Regions from separate parts of the Salinispora goodfellowii genome, predicted to be linked through region 3. Evidence: riboswitches for the same ligand, from Rfam matches in the RefSeq annotation. Region 3 holds a riboswitch; each other region holds the start of a gene.
The links. Region 3 has a riboswitch for cobalamin ahead of T398_RS18610 (SCO2322-related protein). Riboswitches for the same ligand answer to the same signal wherever they lie in the genome.
Positions count from the first base shown of each region.

Region 1: it holds a riboswitch for cobalamin, as region 3 does, so the genes downstream of both, cobN (cobaltochelatase subunit CobN) here and T398_RS18610 (SCO2322-related protein) in region 3, are expected to answer to the same signal.
Region 2: it holds a riboswitch for cobalamin, as region 3 does, so the genes downstream of both, T398_RS09320 (energy-coupling factor ABC transporter permease) here and T398_RS18610 (SCO2322-related protein) in region 3, are expected to answer to the same signal.

Region 1 is NZ_JCANTD010000006.1:192,941-200,141, reverse strand. It holds gene T398_RS09655 (VWA domain-containing protein) at 1-1,405, opposite strand, end outside; gene cobN (cobaltochelatase subunit CobN) at 1,402-5,070, opposite strand; cobalamin riboswitch at 5,413-5,543, opposite strand; gene T398_RS09645 (hypothetical protein) at 5,654-5,998, opposite strand; gene T398_RS09640 (PucR family transcriptional regulator) at 6,138-7,201, opposite strand, start outside.
Region 2 is NZ_JCANTD010000006.1:129,869-137,069, forward strand. It holds gene T398_RS09310 (radical SAM protein) at 1-1,106, shown strand, start outside; gene T398_RS09315 (class I SAM-dependent methyltransferase) at 1,103-1,915, shown strand; cobalamin riboswitch at 2,020-2,191, shown strand; gene T398_RS09320 (energy-coupling factor ABC transporter permease) at 2,221-2,901, shown strand; gene T398_RS09325 (energy-coupling factor ABC transporter substrate-binding protein) at 2,898-3,215, shown strand; gene cbiQ (cobalt ECF transporter T component CbiQ) at 3,217-3,957, shown strand; gene T398_RS09335 (energy-coupling factor ABC transporter ATP-binding protein) at 3,954-4,796, shown strand; gene T398_RS09340 (copper resistance CopC family protein) at 4,858-5,472, opposite strand; gene T398_RS09345 (Dyp-type peroxidase) at 5,489-6,718, opposite strand; gene T398_RS09350 (copper chaperone PCu(A)C) at 6,715-7,201, opposite strand, start outside.
Region 3 is NZ_JCANTD010000021.1:49,305-56,505, reverse strand. It holds gene T398_RS18615 (prenyltransferase/squalene oxidase repeat-containing protein) at 1-1,390, opposite strand, end outside; cobalamin riboswitch at 1,525-1,662, opposite strand; gene T398_RS18610 (SCO2322-related protein) at 1,752-2,243, opposite strand; cobalamin riboswitch at 2,342-2,463, opposite strand; gene T398_RS18605 (SCO5389 family protein) at 2,658-3,050, shown strand; gene T398_RS18600 (CU044_5270 family protein) at 3,114-4,085, opposite strand; gene T398_RS18595 (RNA polymerase sigma factor) at 4,082-4,666, opposite strand; gene T398_RS18590 (CGNR zinc finger domain-containing protein) at 4,669-4,854, opposite strand; gene T398_RS18585 (hypothetical protein) at 5,263-5,730, opposite strand; gene T398_RS18580 (hypothetical protein) at 5,768-6,262, opposite strand; gene T398_RS18575 (serine hydrolase domain-containing protein) at 6,371-7,201, shown strand, end outside.

The DNA of each region.
Region 1 (7,201 bases), on a different contig from region 3:
CCGGGTGCACGTCCCGGCTCGGATGCATGGACCGGGACGCACCGTCCTCGGGGACCGCGGGTCGGTCCGGACCGGACGGATCAGTCGCGGAGCCGGTGCTGCCATCGGGGTGGATGTCCGCCGTGGAGCCGGTGTCCGGCTCGGGCCCGGTGTCGCCGGCCGGGCCGCCCGCACCACCGGGACCGGTGCCCCCGCCCGGACCGCCGTCGGGACCGGTGCCCCCGCCCGGACCGCCGTCGGGTGTGGTGCCGCCCCCCGGACCGCCGTCGGGGCCGGCGTCATCCCCCGGACCACGGCCCGGACCGGCGCCGTCGTCCGGGTCGTCGGGGTGTTCCTCCTGCGCCCGGTTCAGCGCCTCGTCCAGGCGTTGTTCGTCCAGTCCCGGCGGGTCGAACGGGTCCCGGCGGCGACGGTGCGGCAGGGCGAGTCGGGCGGCCACCCGAACATCCTCCGCGCTCACCCGGTCCCGGCGCTGCCAGGCGGCGTGCGCCACGGCGGTCCGGGCGGTGACGATGTCGGCCCGCATCCCGTCCACGTCGAACGCCGCGCAGACCTCGGCGATCTGCCGCAGGGCCGCGTCGGTCAACACCACCCGGTCCAGCCGGTCGCGGGCCTCGGCCACCCGCCCGGCGACCGCCGCGTCCGCCCCCGCCCAGCGCGCGGCGAAGCCGGAAGGGTCCGTGTCGGCGTCGAGCCGGCGACGCACCACCTCCACCCGTACGGCCGGGTCGCGGCTGGCCGTCACCTCGACGGTCAGCCCGAACCGGTCGAGGAATTGCGGACGCAGCTCCCCCTCCTCCGGGTTCATCGTGCCGACCAGCAGGAACCGGGCCGCGTGGCGGACCGACACGCCCTCCCGCTCGACGTGGCAGCGCCCCATCGCGGCGGCGTCCAACAGCAGGTCGACCAGATGGTCGTGGAGCAGGTTCACCTCGTCGACATAGAGCACCCCCCGGTGGGCGGCGGCGAGCAGGCCGGGCTCGTAGGCGCGGACCCCGTCGGCGAGTACCCGCTCCAGGTCGAGCGAGCCGACCACCCGGTCCTCGGCGGCGCCGACCGGCAGTTCGACCAGCGCGGCCGGGCGACGTTCGGTCGCCGGCACCGCCGGGTGCGGCCCGTCCGGGCAGCCGGGATCAGGCGTCTGCGGATCGCAGGCGAACCGGCACTCGGCGACCCGCACCACCGGCGGCAGCAGGGCGGCGAGGGCGCGCACCGCGGTCGACTTGGCGGTGCCCTTCTCGCCCCGCACCAGCACCCCGCCGATCGCCGGGTTGACCGCGTTCAGCAGCAGCGCCAGGCGCATATCGGCCATGCCGAGTACGGCCGAGAACGGGTAGTTCGCCCCGGGCGCCTCCGGTCGCGGCGGCCGTGCAACCCGCAGGCCGGGTTCACTCGTCGTGCTCATCCGCGGTCCTCCAGATCGCCCTCGCTGGCCAGATACGTCTCCCGGAGCCGGTCCAGGGTGCTCGGCTCCGGCTTTTCCCACAGCCCCCGGTCGGCGGCCTCCAGCAGCCGTTCGGTCATGCCCCGCAACGCCCACGGGTTGGACCGCTCCAGGAACTCCCGGGTCTCGGCGTCGAACAGGTACGCCTCGGCGAGCCGCTCGTACATCCAGTCGTCGACCACACCTGCGGTGGCGTCGTAGCCGAACAGGTAGTCGACGGTGGCCGCCAGTTCGAATGCGCCCTTGTAGCCGTGCCGGCGCATCGCCGCGACCCACCTCGGGTTGACCACCCGGGCCCGGAACACCCGGCGGGTCTCCTCGCTGAGGGTGCGGGTCCGCACGTCGTGCGGCATCGCCGAGTCGCCGACGTACGCGGCCGGGGCGGCGCCGGTGAGGTGTCGGACCATCGCCACCATCCCGCCGTGGTACTGGAAGTAGTCGTCGGAGTCGACGATGTCGTGCTCCCGGGTGTCCTGGTTCTTCACCGCCACGGCGATCCGCGCGAAGGCGCGTTCCATGTCGGTACGGGCCTGTCGGCCGTCCAGCCCCCGCCCGTACGCGTAGCCGCCCCACACCGCGTACACCTCGGCCAGGTCGGCGTCGCTGCGCCAGTTCCGGGCGTCGATCAGCGGAAGCAGCCCGGCCCCGTACGCGCCCGGCTTCGATCCGAAGATCCGCGCGGTGGCCCGGCGCTCGTCGCCGTGCCCGGCGAGGTCTGAGGCCACGTGCGCCCGGAGGTGGTTGTCCGCGGCCGGCTCGTCCAGCGCGGCCACCTGTCGTACCGCGTCGTCCATGAGCGCCACCACGTGCGGAAAGGCGTCCCGGAAGAAGCCGGAGATGCGGACGGTCACATCGATGCGGGGGCGACCCAACTCGGCTAGGGGCAGCACCTCGACTCCGGTCACCCGCCGGGACCGGTCGTCCCAGGTGGGTCGGCAGCCGAGTAACGCGAGCACCTCGGCGATGTCGTCGCCCTGCGTCCGCATGGCGCTGGTGCCCCACACGGTGAGCCCGACCGAGCGCGGGTACACCCCGGTGTCGGCGAGGTGCCGGCTCAGCAGCGAGTCGGCCAGGGCCACGCCGACGTCCCAGGCGTTGCGGCTGGGGATCGCCTTCGGGTCGACCGAGTAGAAGTTGCGACCGGTGGGCAGCACGTTGACCAGACCTCGGGTGGGTGATCCGGACGGGCCGGGGGGCACGAACCGCCCGTTGAGGGCGGCGAGGGTGTGCGCCAGCTCGTCGGTGGTGCGCTCCAGCCGCGGCACCAGCTCGGTGGCGGCGAAGCGCAGCACCGCGGCGGCCTCCGGAATCGCCCGGCCGGTGACCTCGACGACGACCTCCTGCGCCCGGTCGGCCGGCCAGCCGAGCGTCTCCATCCCGAGGGCGAGGCGCCGGGCCAGACCCTCGATCAGGTCGACGGCGTCGGCGGCGGTGCCGGCCGGCCCACCGGCGGCGTCGGTCAGCGCGGCCGGTACCCGCACCCGGGCTCCGGGCACGGCGAGCAGCGCGGACTCGTCCAGGCCGTAGCTGGCGGCGAGGGCCTGCCGCAGGCCGGGCAGGGCCCGGGTCCCGCCCCACACCTGTGGGGCACGCAGCACGGCGAGCACCAGGTTGACCCGCGCTTCGCCGCCGGGTGCTTCGGCCAGCACGTGCAGGCCGTCGCGGATCTGCACGTCCTTGACCTCGCAGAGGTAACCGTCGAGGTGCAACACGAAGTCGTCGAAGTCATCGGCGGCCGGCATCTCCGACTGGTGCAGGTCGTGGTGCAGTTCCGCGGTGCGCACCAGCTCCCAGATCTGTCCTCGTACGACGGGCGCCTTCGCCGGGTCGAGCGCCTGCACGGTGGCGTACTCGTCGAGTAGTTGCTCCAGCTTCGCCAGGTCCCCATAGGTCTCGGCGCGGGCCATCGGCGGCACCAGGTGGTCGACGACGACCGCGTGCGCGCGGCGCTTGGCCTGCGTCCCCTCCCCCGGGTCGTTGACGATGAACGGGTACACCAGCGGCAGGTCACCGAGGACCGCGTCCGGGGCGCAGTCGGCGGCCAGCCCGAGGCCCTTGCCCGGCAGCCACTCCAGGGTGCCGTGCTTGCCCAGGTGTACCACGGCGTCCGCGCCGAAGCCCCCGGTCGTGGCGGGGGCGGCCAGCCACCGGTACGCGGCCAGGTAGTGGTGACTGGGGGGCAGGTCCGGGTCGTGGTAGATGGCGATCGGGTTCTCCCCGAAGCCGCGGGGCGGCTGGATCAGCAGGACCACGTTGCCGAACCGCAGACCGGCCAGGACGAGGTCGCCGCCGTCGGTGTACAGCTCCCCCGGCGGCTCCCCCCAGTGGCGGACCATGGCGGCGCGCAGCGGCGCCGGCACCTGGTCGAACCACCGCCGGTACGTCTCCCGCGGCACCCGCGCGCTGGCGGTGGCGAGCTGCTCGGGGGTGAGCCACTCGACGTCGTGGCCGCCGGCGGCGATGAGGGCGTGGATGAGGGCGTCCCCGTCGTCCGGGACGGGCGTCGCGCCGAGGTCGTAGCCGGCGGCGGCGAGCGCGGCGAGCAGCCGCACCGCGCTGGCCGGGGTGTCCAGGCCGACGGCGTTGCCGACCCGGGAGTGCTTCGTCGGGTACGAGCTGAGCACCACCGCCACCCGCTTGCCGGCGTTCGGCAGGTGCCGCAGCCGGGCGTGCCGGACGGCGATTCCGGCCACCCGGGCGGCGCGCTCCGGGTCCGGCGCGTAGACCGACAGCCCGTCGGCGTCGAGCTGTTTGAACGAGAACGGCACGGTGACGATCCGCCCGTCGAACTCGGGGATCGCCACCTGCATCGCCGCGTCCAAAGGCGATAGTCCGGCGTCGCTGGCGGCCCACTGTTCCCGCGTGCTGGTGAGACAGAGCGCCTGGATGACCGGCAGGTCGAGGGCGGCGAGCGCGCCCACGTCCCAGGCGTCCTCGTCCCCACCACCGGCTGCGTCGGTGGCCACGGTGCCCCCGGCGGCGAGCACGGTGACCAGCAGGGCGTCACAGCGGGCGAAGAGCTCCAGTGGGCCCGCGCCGGCGGTCAGCCCACGCAGCGAGCCGCAGAAGATCGGTGCCGCGTTGCCCCCCGCGGCCTCCACGGCGCCGGCGAGCGTGTCCACGAAGGCGGTGTTGCCGGCGAGCGCGTGCGCCCGGTAGAAGACGATCCCGACGGTCGGCCGGTCCGGGTCGGTCGACCAGTCACCGTGCATCCCGTACGCCGGGGTCGGTGTGGGGGGCGCGAACCCCTCGCCGGTGAGCAGCACCGTGTCGGACAGGAACCGGGCCAGCTGCGCCAGGTTCTCCGGGCCCCCCTCGACCAGGTAGGAGAGGGCTTGGGTGGCGACACCGGAGGGCACGGTGGAGGCGGCGGTCAGCTCGGCGTCGGGGACGCTCTCCCCGCCCAGCAGCACCGTTGGCACGTCCGAGGCGAGGACCGCCGCCAATCCGTCCGGCCACGCGGCCCGGCCACCGAGCAGGCGGACGACGGCCAGTTCCACGCCGTCGAGCAGTTCCGGTACGCCGTCAACGGCCACCCGGGTCGGGTTGGCCAGGCGGTAGTCGGCCCCGCTGGCTCGCGCGGCGAGCAGGTCGGTGTCGGCGGTAGATAGCAACAGAATGCGCACGGGAAGCTCCGGAGAGTGAAGCCCGCGTCGAGGGGCGGACGATCAGCGAAACGGGAGATGATTCGGCTTCACGGGCGCCGTCTCGGGCCACCCGACTGGGCGGCCGACCGGGCCCGCGTCAGGCAGCGATCAACCGCGGGCAGCGGGGCCGAGAACGGCGGCACCAAGCACGGCAGCGGGGACATTCTCGGCGGCGGGGCCAGTCGCGGCGGCGCCCGGCCACGGACCGGTCGCGGGCATACCGCCGCCCGCCAGGATAATGCGACAGCTGTCGATAGCTGGGACGCTACGCGTCATCGGTTCCTCCTCGGGTATCCACGCCCTGGGGTGCACCGACGGCCGAAGTATCCTGGCTCCCGGATCGACGCTCACCCCCGGCCTTCCAACCGCGCGACGCACGGTCGTGGCTCCGCAAGGAAGATCACTCCCCGGTGACAGTGGCGGGACCGCGCCGGATTCACACCGGCTTCCTTCACTGCCGTCCGGCCGCGAACTCTGCCACACCAATACGTTCCGGTCAACGAAACGAGGGGAGACCAGCGGTCAACCGGTCCCGGTGCAACGGCCCCGGAGGGCGCGGCGGCTACCGCAGGCGCCGCTCCGGGTGGGCCCGGTTCCAGGCGCGCATCCGCTCCGGATAGCCCATCTTGGCCGCTTCGTAGAGCGGCAGGGCCAGCCGGCGGGCGAGTGATGCGGCAACCCGCGGCGACCCGGTACGGCGGCGGATCCACTCGCCGTCATGTGCGATCGCCACCACCGTCGTGTCCGTCGCCGTCGTCTCCGGCTCCAGGTAGAACTCGACCCCGGTCCGGCTGGCGACGAACTGCTCCAGCGCCACCAGGTCCGCGCGGGTGCCCTCCCGGTCGAGCTTCGTCGGCACCCCGTCTGATCCCCAGGTACGCGACCGCTTCCGACTGAACCAGCCCATGCCGCTCCTCCTTGAAACTCCAGCGCCGCCGGCCTCCAGTGCACCACCCATGGCTGAGTGCCGTCTGTACGCCACCTGATGACGCGCTGAGGATGCACGCCAACGGGGGCACCAAGCCCGCGGGAAGGCATCGGCCGGCTCACCACCCCGGGGGCGGCGGGAGTGAGGCGTGCGTCACCGCGAGCACGAGCCGGTCCCAGGAGTGGGTCAGGCTGCGGCCGGTGAGCTCGGTGAGCCGGCGAAGCCGATGGCGCATGGTCTGCGGGTGCAGTCCAACCGCGGTCGCGGCCTCGCTCGCCGACCCGTGGGTGAGGTACGCGTGCAGGCCTTCGAGCAGGTGGGTGTTGGCGGGGGTGAGCACCGGGCCGAGGACCGCGGCGTGCAGTGCGGCACGGTCAACGGGGGGCGCTCCGTGCAGTACCGCGACGGTGAGCGCGTCGCCGCGGTCGAGGACGGTCCGGCGGGCGAACGCCGCCACGGGTGCGTGCTTGAGCGCGGCAACCGCTGCCCGATAGTCCTGCGGCAGGGTCGCCGGGGAGGCGCCGCTGATCAGACAGGCCCGCCAACCGTCCGCGGCCACGGCCGCCGCCACCGCGGACCGATCGTGCTCGTCCGGGAGCAGCAGGACACCCGCGCCGGCCCGCACCGTGCTCAGCAGCGCACCGGTACTCAGGTCGACCGGGCCGTGGTCCGCGCCGACGGCTGGAGCCGCAACGAGCACGGCGACGCGGGCGGGGTGGGCCTCCGGACTCGCCGGGCCGCCGACGGCGAGGAGGAGACCGAAGCTCGCGGGGACGCGAACGTTGAGCTGCTCGGTACGGTCGGCGAGGGCGCCGGGCGAGGTCTGGCGACCGGCGAGCAGATCGTGCAGGAACTCGTCGATCAGTCGGCGCCGGTCGGTGATCAACTCGGCGGCCTTGTGCTGGTAGCCGTTGGCCAACGCCTCGGACAGCTCATCGAGCGCGGCGACCAGGGCCTGCACCAATGCGGCAAGGTCGGCGACGGTCAGCCCGGGCGGGGCATGCTCGGCGACAGCGTCTGTGATGATGGCCGCCGCGACCCGATAGGCACGCAGCACCGCCAGCAGTGGTCGACCGTCCGTGGCGCGGGTGGCGCCGATGCCCCGAAAGCGGCTGATGTCCCGGGCGGTCAGCCGGGTGCCGTCCACCCACATCTCGGTGAGCCGGGTGACGGCCCACCGGG
Region 2 (7,201 bases), on a different contig from region 3:
ACTTCGTGGACGCCGCCCAGGTCCGCCCGATTCGGGCCGTCAACCTCAACACCAACGGAATCCGGCTCGCCAGCGACCGGAGGTTCGTGGCAGCGCTCGGCGAACGGAACCGTCCCGGCCGGGCGGTCAACATCTACCTGCAGTTCGACGGGTTCGACGAGCGAACACACCGGGAGATCCGGGGTCGGGACCTGCGTGAGATCAAGCAGCGCGCGTTGGACAACTGCGCCGAGGCCGGCCTGACCGTCACCCTGGTGGCCGCGGTCGAACGGGGGCTCAACGAGCACGAACTCGGCGCCATCATCAGCCACGGCCTGGCGCACCCGGCGGTGCGGAGCGTCTCGTTCCAGCCGGTCACCCACTCCGGCCGGCACACGCCCTTTGACCCGCTGACCCGGCTGACCAACTCCGACATCATTCACCTCGTCGCGCGGCAGCGGCCCGACTGGTTCCGGGCCGAGGACTTCTTCCCGGTGCCGTGCTGCTTCCCGACCTGCCGGTCGATCACCTATCTGCTCACCTCGGGCACGCCCGGCGCCGAGGATTTCGGGGTGGTGCCGATTCCCCGGCTGCTCGACGTGGCGGACCATCTCGACTACGTCACCAACCGGGTGGTGCCGGACCCCGCTGTCCGGGAAGCACTGGAGAAGCTGTGGTCTGCGTCGGCGTTCATGGGCACCGACACGACCAAGGTGCGCCTCGCCCAGACCGCCGCGGCGCTGGACTGTGCCGACGCCTGCGGCGTCAACCTACCCGAGGCGGTGGCGAACCTGACCGACCGGGCCTTCATGATCGTGATCCAGGACTTCCAGGACCCGTACACCCTCAATGTGCGGCAGCTGATGAAGTGTTGCGTCGAGGAGATCACCCCGGATGGCAGACTGATCCCGTTCTGCGCCTACAACTCGGTCGGCTACCGGGAACAGGTCCGCGAGCAGATGTCCGGGGTGCCGGTCGCCGACGTGGTGCCCAACGCACTCGCGCTCCGCTCGATGATCACCGACTCTCCGTACGGGTCGAAGGTCGCCCAGCACCCGGACGGCGGCGTCGCCGCCGGACGGCGGGTGGCGCGGGACGCCACCAACGTCGGGCGGCGGATCCGGTGACGAGGAGTGAGCCCGCAGCGGATCCGAAGGGCTGCTGCGCCGCGGCTTACGGTTCGGACCTGGTCGCCCTGCTCCTCGGCGAGGCGTACCATCCCGGTGGTTCGTCGCTGACCCGCCGACTCGCCGCCCGACTGGGCCTGACCACCGGCGAACGCGTACTCGATGTGGCGAGCGGACGAGGCGCCAGCGCGCTGCTGCTGGCGTCCGAGTACGGCTGCACGGTGACCGGTGTGGACCTCGCCGGCTCCAACGTCGCGGTGGCCACCCGGGTGGCCCGGTCCGTTGGGCTCGCCGACCAGGTGCGGTTCCGGCGGGGAGACGCCGAGCGGCTGGCTGTCGACTCGCATTCGGTTGAGGTGGTGGTCTGCGAATGCGCCTTCTGCACCTTCCCCGACAAGCCCACCGCAGCGGGGGAACTGGCCCGGGTGCTGGTCCCGGGCGGTCAACTCGGGCTGGCCGATGTTGTCGCCGTCCCCGACCGGCTGCCCCCCGAACTGACCGGGTTGGGAGCGTGGATCGCCTGCGTTGCCGATGCGCGCCCCCTCGATGAGTACGTCGCCCTGTTGGCGGGCGCAGGACTGACGACAACCCACACCGAACGGCACGACTCCGCGGTCACCACGATGATCGACCAGATCGAGGCGCGCCTGACCGTGCTGCGGCTGACCGCCGCGGATCAGGCGGCGGCGCTCGGCTTGGACTTCGACCGGGCCCCGGCGGTCTTGGCCGCGGCCCGGGCCGCGGTCGCCGACGGTGCGCTCGGCTACGCCCTCCTGACGGCCAGGAAACCGGGCTCTGGCCCGGGCTGAAGTTCCCGGCTCGTGGTGCAGCGTGGCGTCCGGTTTCGTCGTAGCCGGCGGAGGCGGGTAGCGATTGGTGTGAATCGACAGCTTGCCGTCCGGGCGGGTGCCCGATAGCCTCTCGCCGTCAAGGTGCACGGGAAGCCGGTGGAAGACCGGCGCGGCCCTCGCCACTGTGACCGGGTAGTGATCTCTGACTGTGCCACTGGGCCCAACCAGGTCTGGGAAGGCTGGAGTGAACGTCGATCCGGAAGCCAGGAGACCGGCCTTGACACGGATCTCATCCACGAGGTGCTGGAAGGGAAGGTCATTCGATGCATATCGCCGAGGGGTATCTCCCTCCGGAACAGGCGGCGGCGTGGTTCGTCGTGTCCGCGCCCTTCGTCGTCCACGGGAGTCGGGCCCTGGTCCGGCAGGTCCGGGCAGATCCAGACTCGAAACTGCTGCTCGGTGCGGCCGGTGCCTTCACCTTCGCGCTGTCCGCATTGAAGATCCCGTCGGTGACCGGGTCGAGTTCCCACCCGACCGGCACCGGGCTGGGGGCGGTGCTGTTCCGACCGCCGGTGATGAGCGTGCTGGGCGGCATTGTGCTGCTGTTCCAGGCGCTGCTACTGGCCCACGGCGGGCTGAGCACGCTGGGCGCGAACATCTTCTCGATGGCGATCGTCGGCCCGTGGGTGGCGTATGGGAGCTACACCATGGTCCGTCGCGCTGGCGGCGGACTGGGTCCGGCGGTGTTCGCCGCTGCGGCCCTGGGCAGCCTGGCGACGTACGGTGTCACCGTCGCCCAGCTGGCCCTGGCGTTCCCCGACCCGGTCTCCGGCGTCGGCGGTGCGCTGGCGAAGTTCGGCGGGATCTTCGCCGTGACCCAGATTCCGTTGGCGATCAGCGAGGGACTGCTGACCGTTCTGGTGGTCCGCCTGCTGAGTCGGACCAGCGGAGACGACCTGCGTCGGCTCGGCCTGCTGCGCCCGGCGGCGGAGGTACGGGCATGAGGCGCTTCTCCTGGGTGAACCTGCTGTTGCTGCTCGCGGTGCTGCTCCTGGCGGTGGTGCCGCTGGCGCTCGGCCTGGGGTCGGGGGAGGAACCCTTCTCCGGCGCGGACGCCCTCGCCGAGCAGGCCATCGTGGACGACCACCCCGACTACCAGCCGTGGTTCTCGCCGATCTACGAGCCGCCGTCGGCCGAGCTGGAGTCGGCGTTCTTTGCTCTCCAGGCCGCGCTCGGCGCCGGCCTGCTCGGCTACTACTTCGGTGTCGCCCGGACCCGGCAGCGGCAGCGCGACGCGGTCGATCGGCAGCGCGGTTAGCGTGTTCGCCCTCGACATCGCCGCGCACACCGGTCCCTGGCGAGGTCGGCACCCCGCCGAGAAGGCGCTGCTCGCGCTCGGGCTGCTGGTCTGCGCGGTGGCCCTGCCCACCTGGCCCGCCGCGCTCCTGTCCGGTGGCGCCGCGGCGGTGCTGCTGGCCGCCGCACGGGTGCCACTGGTCGTGGTGCTGCGGGCGGCCCGGGTGCCGCTGTTCTTCGTGGCCACCTCCACGGTCCCGTTGCTGGTGTCGATGCCGGCTCCGGCCCGACTGGCCATCGACCCCGCCGGCCTGCCGCTGGCGGCACAGACCGCGGGCCGCTCCGTGGCGGCGTTGACCTGCCTGCTGCTGTTCACCGCCACCACACCGTTGTCGGATGTCCTGCCACGACTGCACCGGCTGGGGATCCCCCCGGCGGTCACCGAGGTTGCCGCGTTGACGTACCGGATGCTCTTCCTGCTGGTGGAGAGCGTGCATGCGGTCCGGCAGGCGCAGGCGGCGCGGCTTGGCTTCCGTACCTGGCGGACCGCCTACCGGTCGCTGGCCGGACAGGCGGGGGCGGTGTTCGTTCGGGCGTTGCACCGGGCGCGGCGGCTGGAGGAGGGACTGGCGGTACGGGGCTACACCGGTTCACTCGCCGTGCAGGTGGCGGCGCACCGGGTGTCGGTGCCGTTCGTCGCGGCGACCACGGCGTTGCTCGGCGCGATTGCCACGGTCAGCACCGGGCTGGTGTCCCCTTGGTGAACGCCTCGCTACTGGAGTTCGATGAGGTGGGCTTCGCCTACCAGCCGGGCCGATCGATCCTGGCCGGGGTCAATCTTCGGATCGACCCCGGCCAGCGGCTGGCCGTGCTGGGTCCGAACGGTGGCGGCAAGACGACGCTGTTCCGACTGGCGGCCGGCGCGCTGCGGCCCGCCACGGGCCAGATCGCCGTCGCCGGCACCCGGGTACGGCACACCCGGGCCGGTCTTCGGGAGCTGCGGCAGCAGGTGCAGCTGGTCGTGCAGGACCCGGACGACCAGCTCTTCTCCGCCAACGTCTGGCAGGATGTCTCCTTCGGACCGGTCAACCTGGGGCTTTCGGCCACGCAGGTGCGGCGGCGCTGCGACGCGGCGCTGGCGGCGCTCGGTGTGTCGGCGCTCGCCGAGCGACCCACCCATCTACTCTCCTACGGCCAGCGCAAGCGGGTGGCCATCGCCGGTGCGGTCGCGATGCACCCGCGGCTGCTCATTCTCGACGAACCGACCGCCGGGCTCGACCCGGCCGGGGTGGAAGCACTGCTGCGCACCCTGGACGACCTACACACCGCGGGTACGACGGTGGTGCTCTCTACGCACGATGTCGACCTCGCCTTCCGCTGGGCGGACGCGGTGGCGGTGGTCTCGAGCGGTGGCGTGCGGACGGTAGCCACGGCGGACGGCCTTGCCGATGGGGGCCTGCTCGCGGCGGCAGACCTGGTGCCGGCGTGGGCGCCGTTGGTGCACCGGCTCCTGGACCGGATTCCGGAGCTGGCGGGGGCCCGTCCGCGGGCGGTGACCGAACTCGCCGCGCTGCTCAACGATGCCACCGGGGATGACCGGTGATCGCCGCAACCCGACGCGTGGCGTGGCCCGGGCGGCGGTCACGCCGCCCGGCACCCGTTGGTCAGGCCGTGCTGCGTCGGCGGCGCAGTAGCACCAGGCCGCCGGCCACCAGGACCAACAGGATCCCGCCGCCGATCGCCGCCGCCGTGCCGATCCCGCCGCCGCCGCCGTCGCCGTCGTTGTCGGTCGCCGCCACCGGGCTGGTTGCCGCGGGCCCCGTCGGCGGTGTGGTGGGCTCGGCCGCGGGGGACGACCCCGCCGGCGTCGGAGCCGGCGCCTCGGCGCCAGCGGGGTCGGCGACGGTGAACGCGTACGAGCCCTGGACCGGGTGCCCGTCGGCGGAGACTACCCGGTACGCGACGGTGTAGCTGCCGTTCGCGAGAGTTCCGTCGATGCTGATCGTGCCCTTTGCCCCGGTTACCACGGGTTTACCGGTCGGGACCTTCTGCTCCTCGGCGTCGGAGAGGACGATGGTGGTGAACGCCGGATCCAGCTTCTGGAGGAATTCCAGTGTGATCTCGGTCGGCGCCTTGTCCAGCTCGGCGTTCTTGGCCGGTGTGGTGGTCTTCAGGGAATTGTGCGCGGCAGCCGGCGCGGCCGGTACGAGCAGCAGCGCGGCGGCGGCGAGGACGGCGGCGAGGAAGCCGGCGGGTCTCGGGCGGGCGTTGGTCCGCATGGTTCTCCTGTCGAGGTCAGCCGAGCAGTTGCTGGCCGATCCAGCCGCCTTCGGGGCAGCCGGGTGGGATCGCGAAGACGGCGGAGCCGATCGGGGTGGTCCACTCGTTGAGTAGGTCCCGCTCGGCCAGCCGTCGTTGGATGGGTAGGAACTGACGGGTGATGTCGGCCTGGTACGAGGCGAAGATCAGGCCGCTGTCCGCAGTGCCGTCGGCGCTGGGCACGCCGTCGTAATTGTAGGGGCGGCGCAGAATCCGGAGCCGGTCCTCGGTGACGTGGGAGCGGGTCAGGTGCGAGAAGTCCGGGATGACGGTGAGCCCGCCCGATCCGAGGGCGTGTAAGTCGGGTTCGTCGTGTTCGTCCGTGCCGGTCAGTGGCGCGCCGGTGTCGAGCCGGCGGCCGACGGACAACTCTCGGTCGGTGCGGCCGAGGAGGTCCCACGTCTCCAGGTTCATGCTGATCCGCCGGACGACCAGGGTGGTGCTGTCGCGCAGCCAGGAGGGCCCGTCCGGTACCCACACCGCGGTCTCCAGGGGAGCGCCCGGCTTCGGGTTGGCGGTGCCGTCGAGTTGGCCGAAGAGGTTGCGCTGGGTGCGCCCTGGCTCGGACCCGGCCGCGCGCCGGAAGCCTTGCTGCACCCAGGCGACGGTGGCGAAGGGGCGGCTGTCCTTCACCAGCACCCGCTGGGCGTGCGCGACGGTCAGCGGGTCGTCGGCGCAGATCTGCAGCAGCAGGTCCCCGCCGGACCAGTGGGGGGAGAGCCGGTCGATGCGGAACGCCGGGAGGGCGGCCACCGACGGTGGCCGCCGCTCGTCGGCGTTGGCCGCCGGGTAGAAACCGGGGCCGAAGCCGAAGGTCACCGTCAGCCGGGCCGGTAGCAGCCCGAGCTCCGGCTCGGTGTCGGCTAGGGCGGGACGGCCCTGGGTGAGGCGGGCGGCGTCGTCGGAGAGCAGTCGCAGCATCCGTCCCAGCGCCTCCCGGTCCGTCTCCGGCCGGAGGGCAAGCGCGACGAACGCCGCGTGTGCCTGCGGTTCGGTGGCGACCCCCGCCTGGCGGGGCCCGTGGAACGGTTCGACGGCGAGCCCGATCTCCGCCACCGGCGCCAGCTCGGCGGGGCGGGTAGCGGGGTCGTCGGAGGAGCCAACGGCGGTGACCGCCACGGTGGCGCCGAGCGCGCCACCGGCAGCCAGGGCACCGCCCGCGAGTAGACCGCGCCGGCTCACCGCGCGGGGGCCGCTCCCAGTCACGACGCTGCGCTGGGGCTCATGGACATATCCGGCATGCCGTGCTCGGGGTTGTAGCTCTCCTCCGCGCCGGTGAACGGCTTCGCCACCGCCGTAAAGGACTGGGTCCGCCCGTCGGCAAAGGTGAGGGTGAAGGTGAGCTCATCCCCGGCCCGCACCGGCTGCTGCAGATCCAGCATCATGAGGTGGTCGCCGCCGGGCTCGAGCAGGTGGCTGCTCTTCGCCTTGATCACGATGCCGCCCTCCTTGGCCCGCATGACCATCTCGCCATCCTGCATGGCCATCTCATGCAGCTCCATCGGCGACACCTCGGTGCTGACGTCGGTCAGGGTCACGTCGGCGTCGCCGTCGTTCACCAGGGTGGCGAACGCCGCGGTCATTCCCTTGTCGGCGGCCTTCACCCACGGGTCGTTGATCCCGACCACGCTGGCGGGGGCATCCGCCGCCGGAGTTGCCGTCTCCGACGGGGCGGGGTTGGTCGCCGAT
Region 3 (7,201 bases):
CGAGCAGCAGTACCGCGAGCAGCACGTAGCTGGTGATCGCCGCGCCGGTGGTCGGCAGCCCACCACCGGGGCTGGAGGTGGTCGGTGTGGGAGTCACCGGAGCGCTGCCGGTCGGTGACGCGGCGGGCGGCTCCGGCGGGGCGGTCCCGGTGGCGCTCGGTGTCGGGCTGGCGGTGGCGGTCGGCGTCGGCGATCCGGTGCCGGTCGGCGATCCGGTGGGCGAGGCGGTGCCGGTCGGGGTGGGCTGCCCGGTCGGCGGCGGGTCGAGGCCGATCCGACCCAGCGGCACCTGGGCGAGCCCGAGCAGCGCCTGGGCGGTGGCCCGACGCCACTGGTCCCGGCTGTTGTCGCCGAGCCCGTCCGCGACGGCGGCGGCGAGCCCGTCGGCGTTGTAGGCGATGGCGCCCGCCTCCGCGGCGGCCGCCCCGCCGCTCGCCGCGGTCAGCTGGAGCGCGGCCAGCGCCACCGCCGCCTCGGTGGCTGCCGGGTCGCGTCCGGCGGCGGCGAGGGCCTGCCCGGCCAGGCCGGTGCTGTTGGAATTCTTTCCGGTGGTCGGCCCGGAGCCGCCGAACGACCCGTCGGTGTGCTGCTGGGACACCAGCCAGTCCGCGCCGGCGGCGGCCGCGTCGGCGGCGCTTGTGGCACCGTCCTCGGCGGCGCTCAGCAGCGCCTGCACGGCCATCGCGGTCGAGTCGACGTCGAGGGTGGCGTCGGGTTGGTCGTCGCAGGACGGCGAGGGCCCGTCGGCCGTGTCCGGGTAGAGGCGGAAGCCGCCCGCCGCGCACTGCTGCCGGATGAGGAAGTCCACCGCGTCCTGCGGTACGCCGCCGCTGCGGGTCAGGCCCAGCACGGCGAAGGACTGGTCGAAGGTGTTACTGGGGTCTGCGCCGGTCTGTGGGGTGGTAGCGCTGGTGATCCGTCCCCGCTGGTGGTCGATGTCCGCTCCGGCGATCAGCGACAGGGTCTCGGCCCGCAGGTCGTAGCCGCCGAAGTCGGTGGGGTCGGCGCTGGAGGCGGAGGCGGCGTAGAGCAGCTTCGCGGTCGCCCCGCCGTCGGTGAAGCCCTCGATGCCCCAGTGGTCGTAGCTGTTGTAGGCGCGCACGTTCGCCGCGACCTGGGCGGTCGCCGCCTGCCGGGTCGACGGGTCGACCCCGGTGGCGGCGAGCGCGAGGAGACCGTCGATGGTCAGCCCCCAGTCCTCCGGGTTGATCGGGCCGGGCAGGACGCCATCGGTGAATTCGTCGGCGAGCCAGGACGCCGCTGCGCGGGCTGCGGCGGCGTGGTCCGGGTCGGGGGCCGCCACCACGGTCAGTGGGGCGGCGGCTACCGCGGCGAGGGTGGTTGCCGCGGCCGCGCCGAGACCGGTGGCGAGGCGCCGGGACAGGGCCATGAGGGGGTGCCTTTCTAGAGCAGTCGGTGAGCTCCGGCAAGCACCCGGGATACGAAAACCCCGCTCCGCGTACTGCGGTGAGCGGGGTGGACAGACCTCGGCGGACCGGACTTCACCCTGTAGACCTCGACAGTGGAAGCCGCTCGTCCCGGGCGGGGCATTCCGGCTCGCGAAAGGGTTCTCTCGCTCACGGCTGCGGGTCAGCGCCGGCATCGCACCGGCTTCCCCCCACGCGGGACTTATGCAGTTGTGCCCAGTGTGTACCGGGTGCCCGTCACCGTACCGCTAGGGCGTGTGACGACGCCAGGACAGTTCCGGGCACCCGGGGTGCGCCACTGGTCACACCAGCGGCGCGGGTGAATCAGGGGGCGGGGATGCTCGGCGGCTCGCTGGCACCGTAGGACCAACCCTCGACGCTGCCCGGGGCCGGGTCGTAGTTGAGCACGCCCTTGTCGCTGTACTCCCAGTCACCGCCGCTGGACGCGTGCCAGTACGACCAGTACCCGCTGGCCTGCGGGGTGTCGATGCAGGGCTCGACGTCCGGGGTGGGCAGGCCGCCGAGTCGGCAGACGAAGGCAAGACCCCAGCGGGCGGTGCCCTCGACGGCGAAGCCGGCGTCCTGGATGGCGGTCAGCCCGGTGTCCGGGTCGCCGGGGGCGCAGGCGACCTCGACCTCGCCGCCGAAAGCGGTGAAGTCGATCACCACGGTGACGCCCGAGGTGCCGGCACAGGCGTCGGCTCGCGCGGCTTGGGGGGCGGGCTCGACAGCGGTCAGGGCGATCCCGGCGACGGCGGCGGCCAACAGGCCGGCGGCGCGGGTGCGGAGTGTGGATCGAAGGTGGGACACGACCATCAGGAGTGCCTTTCCGCCCTGCGGTCGTCAGAACCCAGCCGAGCGCTGTTGGTCAGCGTCGGGTCGGGGCCTCCGACCCGTGGGCCACGACGGGTGGGTAGGGGTGCGCGAGCGTGGCGGGTATTCGGGCTTGCCGTCGCAGATGAACCTCGACGGCCTACCGTTGCGGGCCAGCGCCGGATTTTGACCGGACTTCCCCCGCACGCACGCGTTGGTTGAGTTGTCGCGACAGTCTGGGCTGCTGCGAGCGGCGCTGTCAAACGGCCCTGAGGTGGGCGCATGTCCTGAGGACCGCGCATCGGGTGAATCCGACGGAGCCACACCACGTGGCGTCATTGACGCGGTGGACGTTGCGTGGTGTGCTCAGCACGCAACAGTAATGAAAACCGCGATCATTATCAACTGAGGAGGATCATGTCTCTCACCGTGCCACCGGACCTGTTGCGGGCCGCCGAGTCGGGCCCCGTTGCCGACGACGCCTTCGTCTCCTGCGTCCGCGACTCGCTGCCGTACGCCTGGCAGACCGTCAGCCGGGTGGCGGCGGAGCTGGCGTCCTCCGACGCCGAGTTCGCCGACAACGTCGTCCCGCCGCCGACCGAGGAGGAGCGGGGTCAGCTCCTGCGCGCGCTGGCCAGCGACGCCATCCGGTCCAGCCTTGAACGCCACTTCGGCGTCAAGCTGGCCTTCCAGAACTGTCACCGGGTCGCGGCGTTCCGGCACTCCGCGGTCGACTCGGAAACCTACCGCCGCTTCATCTCCGTCCGCGGTCAGCTGCTCAACCAGTCTCCCGAGCTGCGCAACTGTTGATCCGGCTAGCGCTCGGTGGCCGGCGGGGTGATCCACCTCCGCCGGCCCGCCGGGCACCCCCGATCAGCCGCCGCCGCGCTCCTGCTCCCAGCCGCATACCGGTGTCGGCTGTGGCGCCGGGCGCTCTCCGAGCTTCGGCACCACGGCCCGCTGCAGCACTGCGGTCGTGCTGAACACCGTCCCGGCTGGTCCGTCGGCGGTGTCCGCCACGAGGTAGCTGCGTTGGCCGAGATAATCATACGTGTGTCTATCGAAAATCCACTCGTCTCGTCGGCTTCTTTCGGTGCGCGCGACGGCTATCCCCGGTCGGCCGGCTGCGTCGGTGACCCCACGGACCACCTCAACCCCCGGAATCTTCGCCGCAGCCAGATAGAGCGCGGCGCTCGTCCGCGGCGGCACCAACGACTCGTGCAGAATGTCACCGATCGCGGTGAACGCCGCGCCATCGCGGCTGCTTCCCTGGCCCCGCTCATCCCGCTCCCGGTAGAGCTTCGCCAGCAGTTCATCGGGATCAGTGGGTAGATCGACAGCCGTCGCGTTCGGCGTCATGTTCGTGAGCGTCGTCCGTTCCGGAATCACGCCGATGATCGGCAAGTTGACGAGTGGCTCGCGAAGCAGTCCGTCACCTCGTTCGTACCGTGGGATCCAGATCTCCCGCTCGTGTATCGGTTGCAGCTGGGCCGGACCATTGCCCAACTCGGCGTACGCCCCCCGACTCTTGACGTAGACGTACTCGCCCTCGCCAGCCGATGGGCCCCGCTTGCAGGCGGCCGTTGCAGCCATCTCATTCAGGAGCAGGGTCGCGCCGCTGTGACTCCCCTGCTGGACCGCCACGGTCAACGGCGGGTGGTCCAGCTGCCACGGCTGGGCGGCAACCCCGACCGCGACCGCCAGCACACCCGCTGCCGGCGCCAGCAACAACCTCCGCCGTGACCGCTGGACCGGCCGTTCGATCTCGTTTATCAGGTGCCGCCGCAGTGTCTGCCGGCGCGTCGCCGGCATGGCCGGCACACGGGGAGCGGTGGGCTCGCTCATCGGTACTCTCCCTGCTCGACGGGGATCATTCGGGTACGCACCAGCTCTTGGTGGGTCAGTGCTCGCAGCCGGGTCCGAGCCCGGGACAGCCGCGAGCGCACGGTTCCAATAGGTACGCCCAGGGCCTCGGCGGCAGCTGAATAGTCCAGTTGCGACCAGACGCAGAGCAGGAAGACCTCCCGGTCTGCTCGGCGGAGTGTCCGCAGCGCAGCCAGGGCTGTGGCAACCTGGTCGGCGTCGTGCATTCGGCCGACCACCTCGTCGGCGAAGTCCGGGACCGAGTCACCGGATGGCAGCCGCCGCAACGCCTGCCGGTGCCGGCGCGCGGTCCGCCGCCGGTTGCGCAGCACATTGGTGGCGATGCCGAGCAACCACGGCCGCAGGCCCTCTCCCTCCGGGCACAGGGACTCGCGGACCCGCCACGCCTCAAGAAAGGTCAGCGAGACCACGTCCTCGGCGTGCGTCGGATTGCCCTCACTCCACAACGCGTGTCGACGAACCGCTTCGGCATGCTCATCGAATAGCTCACCGAACGCGTCGGTGTCTCCGGCCCGGATCCGGACCCGCATCTCAGCTGTCACATCTACACCTGTCCGCAGGCAGCCCAAAGTTCCCACCGGTCGCGGACATACTTCTCGTAGTGCCGGGACACGTGAGCGCGGTTGCCGCAGGACGGCTTGCACCACGCCTGGCGCGGATGTTCCTTGACGAAGTAGCGCACGCAGCGCCAGGCGACTGTCGGTGTCGACTCGTCCGGCCAGTTCAGCATGGGCCGGACCGGCAGCCGGCCACACCAGCCGACTCCAGGATCAGGGCGTCCTATGCGTTAGTCGGTGGCCTTGGGGTGTCCGGTGCCGGCGTGTCTGAGCCAGCAGGTGCGGGTGTCGTGGTCAACCACGTACCAGACGCGGCCCCCCCGCGGTGACCTCGTATTGCCACTGCGGCAGCGTCTTCCCGTTGTGCTTACAGGTGGCGAGGGATCCCTTGAGGGGGTGCTGGCGGCTGGTCGGTGGGGAGGGGCAGGGGTTTGATTCAAGTTTGTCGAACGCGGCCCGGGTGTTGGCGGCTGCCTGGCGACAGAGTTCTTCCCAGCCCTTTGCTGCGTCAGCTGTAGCGAAACGTAGGGTGTAGGCGCCGGGACGTGGAGGTGGTGCGACCCGATCGCCGCGTTTGGCGTTCACTCGCTGTCCGGGAGATCGACCGGCCCGAAGTCGTCGGAACTCGGGGTGGCGAGGATTCGGTGAAGGTCGGGGTCGGCGTGGACTTCGGCCGTGTGCCGCCACTCGGCGAGTAGCTGTGACAACGCCGTGGTGTTGCCCACCGCCGCAGCGGCTTCTGCCGTGGTGACAAATTCACCGGCCATCTGCTCGGCCTCTCCAGGAGGCAGGAACCGCACCCATGGCAACACAGTGGGCAGCGTCTCTCGGACCAGGTCGGGTTCCTGGCGTGCCAGGCTGGCCAGCAGCCGAGCGGTCAGGTCGACCACCTCACCTTCAGCTACCGCCCGTTCCGCCGACATGAGCACCAGGTCGGTGGCGTCCCGGCGCCGTAGTCGCACCGCGCGAGCGCGGGACAGCCGCTCGGCGGTTTCCGTCGGTTGGCGCAGCAGCTCCGAGAACGGAACCGACTCTAACGGCATCGACATGACCTCAACACTACTTCAGTAGTAGTGGAGATGCCGGCTAGCTGGAGGGTTTCGGTGGGGCGATCCTGCGGAAGCGCTCGTGCGCGGACTGGCGGCTGATGCCGAGCGCGTTGCCGATCTCGGCCCAGGAGAGTCCGGTCGCCCGCGCCTGGGTCACGGCCTGTTCGATGAGGGGCCGTTGCCAGCGTTCCACCTGGGCGAGGATGCCGAGCGCCTGTAGTGGCCAGGTGGTGGTCAGTTCGGCGACGCCGTCCCGCAGCGTGTCGGAGCGGTTGAGCAGCCAGCCGGGTGGAGTGGCGGCCAGGAGGGGTCGGATGTGCCCGCCCCACTCGGAGGTGGCCATCCAGCGCCCCTCATCGGCGGCCGGGTAGTCCCGGCTGCCGGCCCAGCCGCAGCTGCATCCGGCCCGGTAGCCGACGGCGTCAGCCGGCGCTGCGGCATCGGTCTGCAGCGCCCCAGTGGTCTGCAGCGCCCCGTCCGGCAGCCGGAATCCGACGAGCTCGGCATGCCCCGGAACCATCTCCTCCGTCATCCAATCAGCATATGCCCGTCAGGGTTGCCTGACGTATGCGGTAAGGATACCTTGACGGCGTTGCTTCGGGTGGCTGGCATCCGGAGCCGGCACTCCGAAGGGGAATCCATGCCCGTGGCACATGGCACCGTCGCGCCGGGATACGAGCCGGTCCAGACGGCGTTCCAGGCGAACTTCGACGCACGCTCCGAGATCGGCGCTGCCCTCAGCGTCTACCGGCACGGCCGGGAGGTGGTCCGGCTCTGGGGCGGGGTCGCCGATCCTGCCACCGACCACGCCTGGCGGGAGGACACCCTCCAACTGGTCTACTCGGCGACCAAGAGCGCGTCCGCGGCGTGCGTGCACCTGCTGGCCCAGCGCGGTCAGCTCGACCTGGGCGCCCCCGTGGCCGCGTACTGGCCGGAGTTCGCCGCCGCCGGCAAGGGCGACATCCCGGTTCGCTGGCTCCTGTCCCACCAGGCGGGGCTGCCGGTGCTCGACCGTCCGGTCCCGCTGACGGCGGCGCTCACCGGGGAACCGATCGTCGTCGCGCTGGCCGCCCAGGCACCCGCCTGGCCGCCGGGAACGGCGCACGGCTACCACAGCCTCACCTACGGCTGGCTGGTCGGCGAGGTGGTACGTCGCGTCTCCGGTCGCAGCCTCGGCCGATACTTCGCCGATGAGATCGCCACCCCACTCGGCCTGGACTTCTGGATCGGCCTACCGGCCGCCGAGGCGCACCGGGTCGCCCGGATCACCGAGCAGCCGGTCCCCCCGCCCGCCTCCCCCGAGGCGATGCCGGCGGCGCTACGGGAGGCGCTGGCCGCGTTCACCGACCCCACCTCGCTGGCGGTCAGGTCGACGATGGTGACCGACCCGCCGCTCGACCTCGCCGACCCCCGCACCTGGGCGGCGGAGATCCCCGCGGTGAACGGCATCTGCACCGCCTCGTCCCTGGCC